2 regions of the Comamonas sp. Z1 genome follow, and region 1 is predicted to be linked to the other one. Evidence: predicted binding sites of a transcription regulator. Region 1 holds the regulator's gene; the other holds the start of a gene.
The links. The regulator sigma-54, encoded in region 1, starts transcription at its own class of promoters, with help from an activator protein. The targets are predictions, from matches to a motif close to TGGCANGNAANCTGCTTT.
Positions count from the first base shown of each region.

Region 2: FSY45_RS17125 (phenol hydroxylase subunit) is a predicted target of sigma-54. The motif match lies at 2,889-2,906, and genes of this name have one in related genera.

Region 1 is NZ_VOQT01000002.1:663,885-669,078, reverse strand. Features, by position in the region: gene FSY45_RS06510 (thiol:disulfide interchange protein DsbA/DsbL) at 1-102, shown strand, start outside; gene lptA (lipopolysaccharide transport periplasmic protein LptA) at 233-889, shown strand; gene lptB (LPS export ABC transporter ATP-binding protein) at 886-1,668, shown strand; gene FSY45_RS06495 (RNA polymerase factor sigma-54) at 1,814-3,415, shown strand; gene FSY45_RS06490 (aspartyl/asparaginyl beta-hydroxylase domain-containing protein) at 3,605-4,525, opposite strand; gene FSY45_RS06485 (DUF711 family protein) at 4,661-5,194, opposite strand, start outside.
Region 2 is NZ_VOQT01000009.1:170,372-175,565, reverse strand. Features, by position in the region: gene FSY45_RS17140 (aromatic/alkene/methane monooxygenase hydroxylase/oxygenase subunit alpha) at 1-1,278, opposite strand, end outside; gene FSY45_RS17135 (MmoB/DmpM family protein) at 1,326-1,619, opposite strand; gene FSY45_RS17130 (aromatic/alkene monooxygenase hydroxylase subunit beta) at 1,631-2,623, opposite strand; gene FSY45_RS17125 (phenol hydroxylase subunit) at 2,665-2,856, opposite strand; gene FSY45_RS17120 (sigma-54-dependent Fis family transcriptional regulator) at 3,162-4,865, shown strand; gene FSY45_RS17115 (GntR family transcriptional regulator) at 4,870-5,194, shown strand, end outside.

The sequences.
Region 1 (5,194 bases):
GGTGTGGCCGGCCGCTACTACACGGACGGCACCAAGGCCGGCAATATGGACAATGTGCTGCGCGTGGTCAATGCGCTGGTCGCCTCCAGCCGCAAGGCCTGAGATCAGCCGGCAGACGTCAGTGACGTTTGACGCCCAACAAGCCCGCCGTCGTGCGGGCTTTTTTGTGGGTGTTTTTTACGCAAGTTGCAAAAAGGGAATGACTACAATGGATGCAAGAAACGTGCCTTCCATGAAAAAAACACTCCTACCTCTTGCGCTGGCCTGCGCCCTGGCAGCAGCGACCGGCATTGCCCATGCCGAAAAAGCCGACAGCGCCAAGCCCATGAATATCGAGGCGGATGCGTTGCGTCATGACGAGCTGCAGCAGACCAGTGTCTTTACTGGCAATGTGGTGATGACCAAGGGCTCCATCGTGCTGCGCGGTGCTCAGCTCGATGTGCGGCAGGACGCCGAGGGCTATCAGTACGGTGTGATCAAGGCCGAGGCCGGCAAGCGTGCCTTCTTCCGCCAGAAGCGCGATACCGTGGCCGGTCAGCCCGAGGAGTTCATCGAGGGCGAAGGCGAAGTCATCGAGTACGACGGCAAGGCCGATATCGTCAAGTTCATCCGTCGTGGCGAGATGCGCCGCTACCGTGGCGGTCAGCTCAGCGATCAGGTCACGGGCTCCATCATCGTCTACAACAACATTACCGACGTCTATACCGTCGATGGCCAGAAGACCAGTGGCGGCCTGCCGAGCTCCTCCGTGGGACAGGGTGGCCGTGTGCGCGCCATCATGGCGCCCAAGGATGGAACGCCGGGAGCCCAGCCTAAGCCTGCAACACCTGCCACGCAGCTGCGCCAGAGCATGACGCTGGGCGGTGAGAAAGCCGACGAGAAGAAATGAGCGAGCCGACTTTCTCCAGCAGCCGCAGCGGCGAGTCCGACAGCCGCCTGGAGGCCAAGCATCTGGCCAAGTCCTACGGCAGCCGCAAGGTGGTCAAGGATGTGTCCCTGTCCGTGCAAAAAGGCGAGGTGGTCGGTTTGCTCGGCCCCAACGGTGCGGGCAAGACCACATCGTTCTACATGATCGTGGGCCTGGTGCGCAGCGACGGCGGCGAGATCTTCATCGACGGCCAGCCAGTGGGCGGCATGCCGATTCACCAGCGTTCGCGCCTGGGCCTGTCCTATCTGCCCCAGGAAGCCTCCATCTTTCGCAAGCTCAGCGTGGAAGACAATGTGCGCGCCGTGCTGGAGCTGCAAAAGGACGAGCAGGGCAAGACGCTGACGCAGGGCGAGATCGAAAAGCGCCTCACGGGCTTGCTGCAGGAGCTGCGCGTAGAGCATCTGCGCCAGTCGCCGGCGCTGGCGCTGTCCGGCGGTGAGCGCCGTCGCGTGGAAATTGCCCGCGCCCTGGCCACGCAACCGCGCTTCATTCTGCTTGACGAGCCGTTTGCAGGCATCGACCCGATTGCGGTGATCGAGATCCAGCGCATCATCGGCTTCCTCAAGGAGCGCGGCATCGGCGTGCTGATCACCGACCACAACGTGCGCGAGACGCTGGGCATCTGCGACCACGCCTTCATCATCAGCGACGGCCATGTGCTGGCCGAAGGCACGCCCGAGGAGATCGTGGAGAACGCCGATGTGCGCCGCGTCTATCTGGGCGAACATTTCAGAATGTGATGACCCCCACGCTCCCTCACTTTGTGTGGTCGCTGCCCCCGGAAGGGACCCTGACCGGCAGCGCCGAGGTTTGCCTTGGGGCAGCCCGGCGGCAAACCCATAGCACTGCGCGCGTTTGCAATGATTGTCTGGGGGCCGCGCCTCGATGAAGCCAGGTCTCTCGCTACGCGTTTCGCAGCATTTATCGCTTACGCCGCAGCTGCAGCAATCCATTCAGCTGCTGCAGCTCTCCACCCTGGAGCTGGCGCAGGAAGTCGAGCAGATGCTGGTCGACAACCCTTTTCTGGAACGTGCGGGCGATGAGGCAGAAACTGCGGGAGATGCTCCTGTAGATGTAGCTACTAGCGCCAGTGAATACAGTACTTCAGATGGTATTCATGTTGAAAGGGATGCATCGCAAGCGCAACAAGCTACTGAAACGGTAGCGGAGACATCAAGCCCCGAAACCCCTGAAACGCTGAACTGGGAGGCCGAGGGCATGGACGGCCAGGACGGGGAATGGGGCGGCGAATCCAGCAGCGAGTGGGATACGCCCTCGGCCAGCAGCTCCACGCGCAACCGCGATGGCGACGACGAAACCGATGCCATCGATCTGGCGCGCGAGCACCAGAGCCTGACCGACTTTCTGCACCGTCAGGCGCTGAGCCTGCATCTGGGCGCGGCGGACATGGCGGCGCTGCGCTTTCTCATCGAGTCGCTCAGCGACGACGGCTATCTCGAGGATTCCCTGCAGGAGCTGGCGCAGAGCCTGGCCGGCGACGACCTGGAAGAGCGCGAGGAGCTGGAGCAGCACTTTGCCATTGCGCTGAAGCTGCTGCAAAGCCTGGAGCCCGTGGGAGTGGGCGCGCGCGATCTGGCCGAGTGCCTGCAACTGCAGCTGCGCGATCTGATCCGCACGGCCGAGGACGAGGGCACGACCGAGGCGCATATGAACCGGCTGCTGCTGGCGCAGGCCATCTGCGCGCAGCCCATGGACTTGCTGGCGCGGCGCGATCTGCGCAAGCTCACCAGCCTGTGCGGCGCGCGCGAGGAACAGCTGCGCGAAGCCATGGCCCTGATCGCCAGGCTGGAGCCGCGTCCGGGTCGGCGCTTTGTCGATGTGGAGCGCCATATCGTGGTGCCCGATGTCATCGTGCGCCCGCTGCGGGCCGGCTCGGGCCGGGTGGACTTCTCCGTGCAGCTCAACCCCGAGGTCATGCCGCGTCTGCGCGTGCACGACATCTATGCCAGCGTGCTGCGCCGCCACAAGAACAGCGACGGCCATGCGGCGCTGCAGCAGCAGTTGCAGGAGGCGCGCTGGTTCATCAAGAACATCCAGCAGCGCTTCGACACCATCTTGCGTGTTTCCGAAGCCATCGTGGAGCGGCAGAAGAACTTCTTTGTGCATGGCGAGCTGGCCATGCGCCCGCTGGTGCTGCGCGATATCGCCGACACGCTGGGCCTGCACGAGTCCACCATCAGCCGCGTGACCACGGCCAAGTACATGGCCACGCCCCAGGGCACTTTCGAGCTCAAGTATTTCTTCGGCTCGGGCCTGGGCACGGAAACCGGGGGCAGTGCCTCCAGCACGGCCGTGCGTGCGCTGATCAAACAGTTTGTCGATGCCGAAGATGCCAGAAAGCCGCTGTCGGACGCCAAGCTGGCCGATATGCTCAAGGAGCAGGGCATTGAGTGTGCGCGCCGCACCGTCGCCAAATACCGCGAGCAGCTCAAGATACCCACGACCACGCTGCGCAAGGCGCTGTAGGGCACCGCAGAAACAAGAAAGCCGCTGATGCATCACACAGCGGCTTTCTTGTTCTGTATTTAGGGCGGGAGCCTTGATAAGGCATTCCTCAAGCAAGGGGCAGCGAGCAAGAGCCGCCCTTGCGGCGATGCTGCCGTCCCCCTTGGGGGCGCCCGGCAAGGGGAAGGCGCGTAGTGCCTCAGGGGGTTATCAAGAAACCAACCACCAGATAAACCAGACCAGCACGCCGATCATCAGGCCGAACTTGAGGATCTTGTAGAAGGTCGGATTCCAGTCGCGGAAGGCACGGCGGTACTTGCCCGCATAGAACGAGATCTTGAACAGCTTGCTGATCATGCCGCGCGGATCGCCCTCGTTGTTGGGCGAGCTGGCGGCGGCCACCACGTTCTTGCCCAGCCAGTGATTGAGCCACTGGGCAAAGCCATTGGTCATGGGGCGCTCCACATCGCAGAACAGCACGATGCGGTTGCCTTCCGAGCGGTTCTCGGCCCAGTGCATAAAGGTCTCGTCGAAGATCACGCCTTCGCCTTCGCGCCAGCTATAGGGCTGGCCGTCGACCTCGATCATGCAGCGGTCGTCGTTGGGCGCCAGCACGGCCAGGTGATAGCGCAGCGAGCCCGCATAGGGGTCGCGGTGCAGATTGAGCTTGGCGCCGGGCGGCAGCTCGGCAAACATGGCGGCCTTGACGCTGGGAATCGATTTCACCAGGGCCGTGGTCTTGGGGCACAGCTCCATGGCCGAAGGGTGGGCGTCGCCGTACCACTTGAGGTAGAAGCGCTTCCAGCCGGTCTTGAAGAAGGAGTTGAAGCCTGCGTCGTCGTTGTTGGCGGCGGCCTTGATCTGCATGTTCTTTTGCAGATTGACGGCTTCCTCGCGGATCTCGCGCCAGTTGGCCTGCAGCGGCGCCAGCTCGGGGAAGGTGCTGGTGGGCAGATAGGGCGTGCGCGGCACCTTGCTGAACATCAGCATGAAGACGTTGAACGGCGCTGTGAACGTGGAGTGGTCAAACAATTGCTTGACCACCTTGTGGCGCACCTTGCCGCGCAGATGCATGTACAGCCCGCAGCCAAAGAAGAGCAGCACCAGTGCCAGAACGATAATTTTTGCCATAAGGGCCAATTTTACCGGGGGCACCCCGGCGGCCACCATGGGGGCAGGTCAAACAGAACCGGGGTAGGGGAATATCAAAAGCAATAGCTGCCGGCGCTTGACGGCCAAGCGCAGCAGCCGGTCGGGATCAGATACTCAAGGCAGGGCCAGTACGGCGCAGTTGCACAGATCGGCGCTCTCGAAGGCCGTTGTGTCGCCCGCTTTGAGCCCCGGCACGGGGAACAGGCGCACCGTCAGCGGCTTGTTGAGGCGAAAAGCCATGGTGCCCGTATCGCGCATGACGGCAGCGATCTGCTCGGCGCTGCTGTCGCCCGGCACGGGCACGGTATCGAGGCCGATGCCGCAGACGCTGCTGTAGGTCAGCAGGGCGCGGATATCGAATTCATCATTCAGACTGGCCTGGGCCAGGCCTTGGTCCTCGGTCACGGCCAGCATCAGGCCGCTGAAGCCGATCTGTGTCACGCCGTTGACCGATTTGAAGACGCGGGTCAGCAGGGCCGAGGCTTCCACCGTGCCGCTGGCGCCGAAATAGGGCACGCCCAGCAGTTGGTAGACATCGACCATGGAGGCGCAGGACTTGGATGGCGCGGCCGAGGTGTCCATGCCAGCGATATGCCAGCCCTCGGCCAGCGTCACGCCGTCGGCGCAGCGCTGGATGGCAGTGGCATG
Region 2 (5,194 bases), on a different contig from region 1:
GTAGTCGGACTCGCGATAGCAGATCTTGGTGGCGTCACCGGGCTCGGTGAAGCCCATAGGGATCTGGCAGGTGGTGCACAGCATGGGCAGGGTCTTGCTGTAAAAGCGCTTGCCGGCCTGCTGCTCGGCAAGGTAGTGCTCCAGGCGGGGACGGTAGTGCTTGTCAAAGCTGTCCGGGTATTTTTCGGACAGCCACTGCATCTCCTGCTCGCCGGGCACCCAGGTGTGAAAAGGTGCGGCCGCCGTATAGTTGTAGAAGATGTTCCAGGCCTGGTGGCTGATGTGGTCCTTACCTTCGCAGGCCAGCTTCCAGCCTGCGGGCTCGCGAATGCCGTAGCGCGCCAGGTCGCGGAACAGAGCGCCGCCGTTTTCCTCGGCATACATCTCCCAGGCTTCCTTCCAGCTCATCACGCGCTTGGGCAGCATGTAATCCTGCATCATGGCCACCAGGGTCAGCACGCGGTAGCCGCGCCAGAACCATTTGTCGATCCAGCGCTGCACGATGGGCACATTGCCCGGGTCCTGCTCCAGCATGAACTTGATGCATTCGATGCCCAGCGTCATATGGCGAGACTCATCGCTTTGCGCCGAGAAGCCAAAGGTCACGGTGGACAGATCGCCGTTGTGCGCCGCGCCCGACATGAAGGGCACGAACAGCAGATTGGTCAGCACATATTCGAAGGAGAAGCTCACTGCCGTGAGGAACTCGAACGGGCCTGCGCTCAGCGCATCTTCAAAAAAGGACTTGGGCACCGACAGAAACCAGACCCGGTCGAACCAGTGGCTGGAGCTGTGCATGCCGTTGAAGTACTTGTTGTAGTTGGACAGCGCATGGGTCTCGGTCTGGAAGTGGCGCAGCTCGTCGATGGACTGCATCTGCGCCGCCACGCGTGCCCCCGCACCGGTGAAATGCCGGCCCGCATGGGCAAAACCGCGGTGGGCGTAATACTCCAGCGGCACCACGCCCTGAATGAACAGCTTGAGCGCGTTGAGATAGCGCGCATCGGTCACGCCCAACTGGCCGTTGTTCTGGGCAAAGGCCTCGATCACGGCGTAGAGCTTTTTCTCTTTTTCGCCCTGGTACTTCCAGTAGGCGTCCATGGTCAGGCGGAAGGGGTCTTCCCACTTGTCCCAGTCGTGGATCTTGATGCCCTCGAACTTGTCATAGGGGAAGACCTTATCCATGGGCTGGTAGCTGGTCTCCCAACCCAGGCCACGTGTCATGGCGGTGTAGCGGTCCTTGAGGCCCAGCTTTTTCTTGATTACGGGTGCGTCCATGGTGTCTCCTTGGATGGCGTTGTCTGGTGGTGTTCGGTGAGCGGCTCTTACTGGTTCCAGCTCAGGGAGAATTCGTCGTCGTCCTCATCCACATGGCCGGACAGCGTGACCAGATTGATCTGGATCTGCTGCAGCTCGTAGGGGCGACCGGTCTGCTCTTCAATGCTGGCGCGACGTATGACCAGGCGGCCGGGGGCGTCGATCTTCACGAGACCAGGCGAGTACACGGCCTGGGCGTGGGTGTTGTCGGCGAGGATGGCGTCCACCACGGGGCGCGATTCCTCGTTGTCCTGAAAGGCGATGAACACCTTGGAGACGGGGGTGCTAGCAGATGTGCTCATGGCGCTGCTCCTCAGATGTCCAGACCGGCCTTGCGGGCACGGGCATCCAGGCTTTGGCGGACTTCGCTGAGCACGGCTGCACCACGCACACCCAGGGCCAGTTCGGCCACGGCGGCCAGTGCCACGCCGGCATGGTCGGCATAGCTCAGATACCAGCGCGACAGCTGGCTGCGGTTGTCTGCGGATTCGGCTGCAGCCACCTTGACCACGGCATCGATCCAGCGTGCGGTCTCGGTGTGCCACTCGGGCATGAAGGCCGTGAGCATGGCCACGGCCGTGCCGCCTTGCACCGTGACATGCTCGTCCACGAAGTGGTTGTAGATCAGGGGATAGAGCAGTCCGTCGAGCACCATGTTCTGGGCTAAGAACAGCTCCATGGGGTCCTGCACCACAAGCAGGTCTTCCACCAGATGGCGCAGCGGCTGCCAGGCCGGGTGCTGCATCCAGTCGTTCTTGCCGGCCTCGAGCACGCCGGGCTCGTCCATGACCAGCCCCAGGCGCGTGAGGTACTGGGCCACGCCCAGATGGTCCATGGCATGCATCATGGCCGCAGCCGTGAAGGGCGTACCGTAGCCGCGTGAGCAGATCTGGCTGTTGTTCATATTGCCGCCCCAGGCCACATGGCGCAGCGGCATCAATACATCGCAGGCCTTGGCGCGCAGGGCATCGGACATCTTGCCCGCCAGATTGCGCGACTCCACAAACTGGTAGTTGGCTTCCACGGCCTCCTGCTGCTTGGCACGGGTCATGGTCCAGGTGGCGTAGTAGTACTGACGTGGATCGCGCAGCGCGTTCCAGTCGGCCATGCGGATCGCCGTGCGGCCGGTGTCGAACAGCTCGAACTCCGGCTCCCACAGCGGCCGGTAATGGAAGTGGTGTGTGGGCTGCACGCCCAGCGTGGCCTCGAGATAGCGCGACGCGGGCTTGTCTCCCGTGTAGGCTGCCACGCGGGCAAACGTATGGCGCAGCGGCTGTATCTCGCGCGCCGAAAGCTCGATATTCATGGGCTTGTCTCCTGTGTTGTCGTGGGATGCGTGAGTGATGGTCAGAGCAGCCTGGCTTTCTGGACCTGGCAGAAGGCCTCAAAGTCGGCCTCTGTCATGGCCAGCTCCACCGAGAGTTCGGGCCAGCCCACGGAGAACTCGAAGTCCACAAAACCGTTGGCGCGCTTTTGCAGCACGCGCACCGAGCGGCGCGTGAGATCGCAGGCGGGAAGATCGAGAGTGCTTGTTTCCATGAGGGGCTCCTGGCGGGTCTATGGCCTTTGCAATTGCACAGCCCGTGCCAGTTCATGAAAATATCGATAAATCTAGGGTTACTCCCTAAATTTGTGCGTGCTTGAGCAAGCTGGGGATCAGCGATTCCCGGGCAAACCCTAGGACAGCAGCCACAATGCTTCAATGCCTACTGCAGTGCAGCATGATCAAATGATCAAGCACCCCATGCAAAGGTTCGCAATTCATCAATTGCGCCAGCAGTTCAAGGCCGGGGATGCGGGTCAATCCCGTAGCCAGAATTCGATGTTTTATCGATAGTTTTCTCATGCCCCACACTCCCCCCGCCCTACCCTCCGATGCCGATTTGCGCAGCCAGGTCCGCTTCTCCACCGAAGACGGACTGATCTGGCTCTCGGGCCAGCGCATGTTGCTGCTGCACCTGGCCTCTCTTCACGCCCTGCGCCGCGAAATGATGAACACCATGGGCCCCGATCACACGCGGCGCCTGCTGCTGCGTGCCGGCTATGCCGCAGGTGAGCGCGATGCGCTGCTGGCACGCCAGATACGGCCCACGGCCAGCCTGTTCGAGATGTTTGCCGTAGGCCCCCAGTTGCACCGGCTGGAGGGTGCGGTGCGCGCCACACCGGAAATCTTTGAGGCCGATGAGCAGGCGGGCCACTTTCAATGCGTGGTGCGCTGGGAACACAGCTGGGAAGCGGAAATCCATTTGCGCGAATGGGGCCCCCAGGACCAGCCCTCGTGCTGGATGCTGCAGGGCTATGCCTCGGGTTACTCCAGCGCTTTCTTCCGTCGCCCGGTGTTTTTCAAGGAAATGCAGTGCTCCACCTGCGGCCACGCACACTGCCTGATAGAGGGCCGGTTTCAGCATGAGTGGCCCGATGGCGAACAGATCGCACGCGACTACGACCCCGACTCCATGCTGGTACGCCTGGATGAGCTGCAGTCCCAGGTCGAAGCCTTGCGCACCGGCCTGGCCCCTTGCGACAGCCAAGGCCCTTTGCTGGGCCATTCACGCGCCTTTCAAGCCGCGCTGGAGCTGCTGTCCAAGGCTGCTCCCACCCAGGTCACGGTGTTGCTCACGGGTGAGACCGGCGTGGGCAAGGAACGCTTTGCGCGCGCCCTGCATGCCATGAGCCCGCGCGCCGACAAACCCTTTGTGGCCGTGAACTGCGCGGCCTTGCCCGCCGACCTGATAGAGAGCGAGCTGTTCGGCGCCGAAAAAGGAGCGTTCACCGGCGCCACGGCCACGCGCATAGGGCGCTTTGAACGCGCCCATGGCGGCACGCTGATGCTGGACGAGCTGGGCGAGCTGCCCCTGGCCGCCCAAGCCAAGCTGCTGCGCGTGCTGCAAAGCGGCGAGGTGGAGCGCCTGGGCGGCCACCGCAGCACCCAGGTCGATGTGCGCGTGATCGCCGCCACCAATGTGGACCTGGAAAAAGCCGTGGAGCAGGGGCGCTTTCGGCGCGACCTGCTTTACCGTCTCAATGTCTACCCCATACGCATCCCCGCGCTGCGCGAGCGCGTGGACGATATCGAGCTGCTGGCCATGCATTTGTTGCAGAAATACTCGGCCTTGCACGGCAAGCCGGCCCCGGGCTTCAGCGACCGGGCGCTGACCGCGCTGCGCGGCCACAGCTGGCCCGGCAATGTGCGCGAGCTGGAGAACCTAGTAGAACGCGGCCTCATCCTCACGCCGGCCGGCGAACCCATCGATGTGGCTTGCCTGTTCCCCCAGTGGAGCGACAACGGCCAAAGCACCATAGACGACCAAGGCCATCTGGCCCAGGCCTGCGGCGCAGATGGCGATCTGCACACGGCCGGGGTGTACGACAGCATGCAGCACCAGGGACTTTCGCTGGATGCCTTGGAAGACGGGCTGCTGCAAGAAGCCGTGCGCCGCGCCAGCGGCAATCTGGCCGCAGCGGCCCGCGCCCTGGGCATGACCCGCCCCCAACTCAGCTACCGGCTCTCACGCATCCGCGAACGCACCACAGGCACCGAGGAGTAAACGCTTGGCCAAGAAATCCTTTATGCAATGCCTGGCCCTGCCCGAGACTGAATCCAGCGGCGGCGAAGCATCGCGCACCCTGACCGAGCAAACCTATGCCCGGCTGCGCACCGACATTGTCGAAGGCCGCCTGCTGCCTGGCAGCAAGCTGCGCATAGAGCATCTGCGCCAGGCCTACGAGGTCGGCGCAGGCACCTTGCGGGAGGCGTTGACGCGCCTGGTCAGTGATGCCCTGGTCACAACCGAAGGCCAGCGCGGCTTTCGCGTCTCCACCATCGCCATGGACGACCTGCAGGACATCACCCGCCTGCGGGTACATATCGAAACCC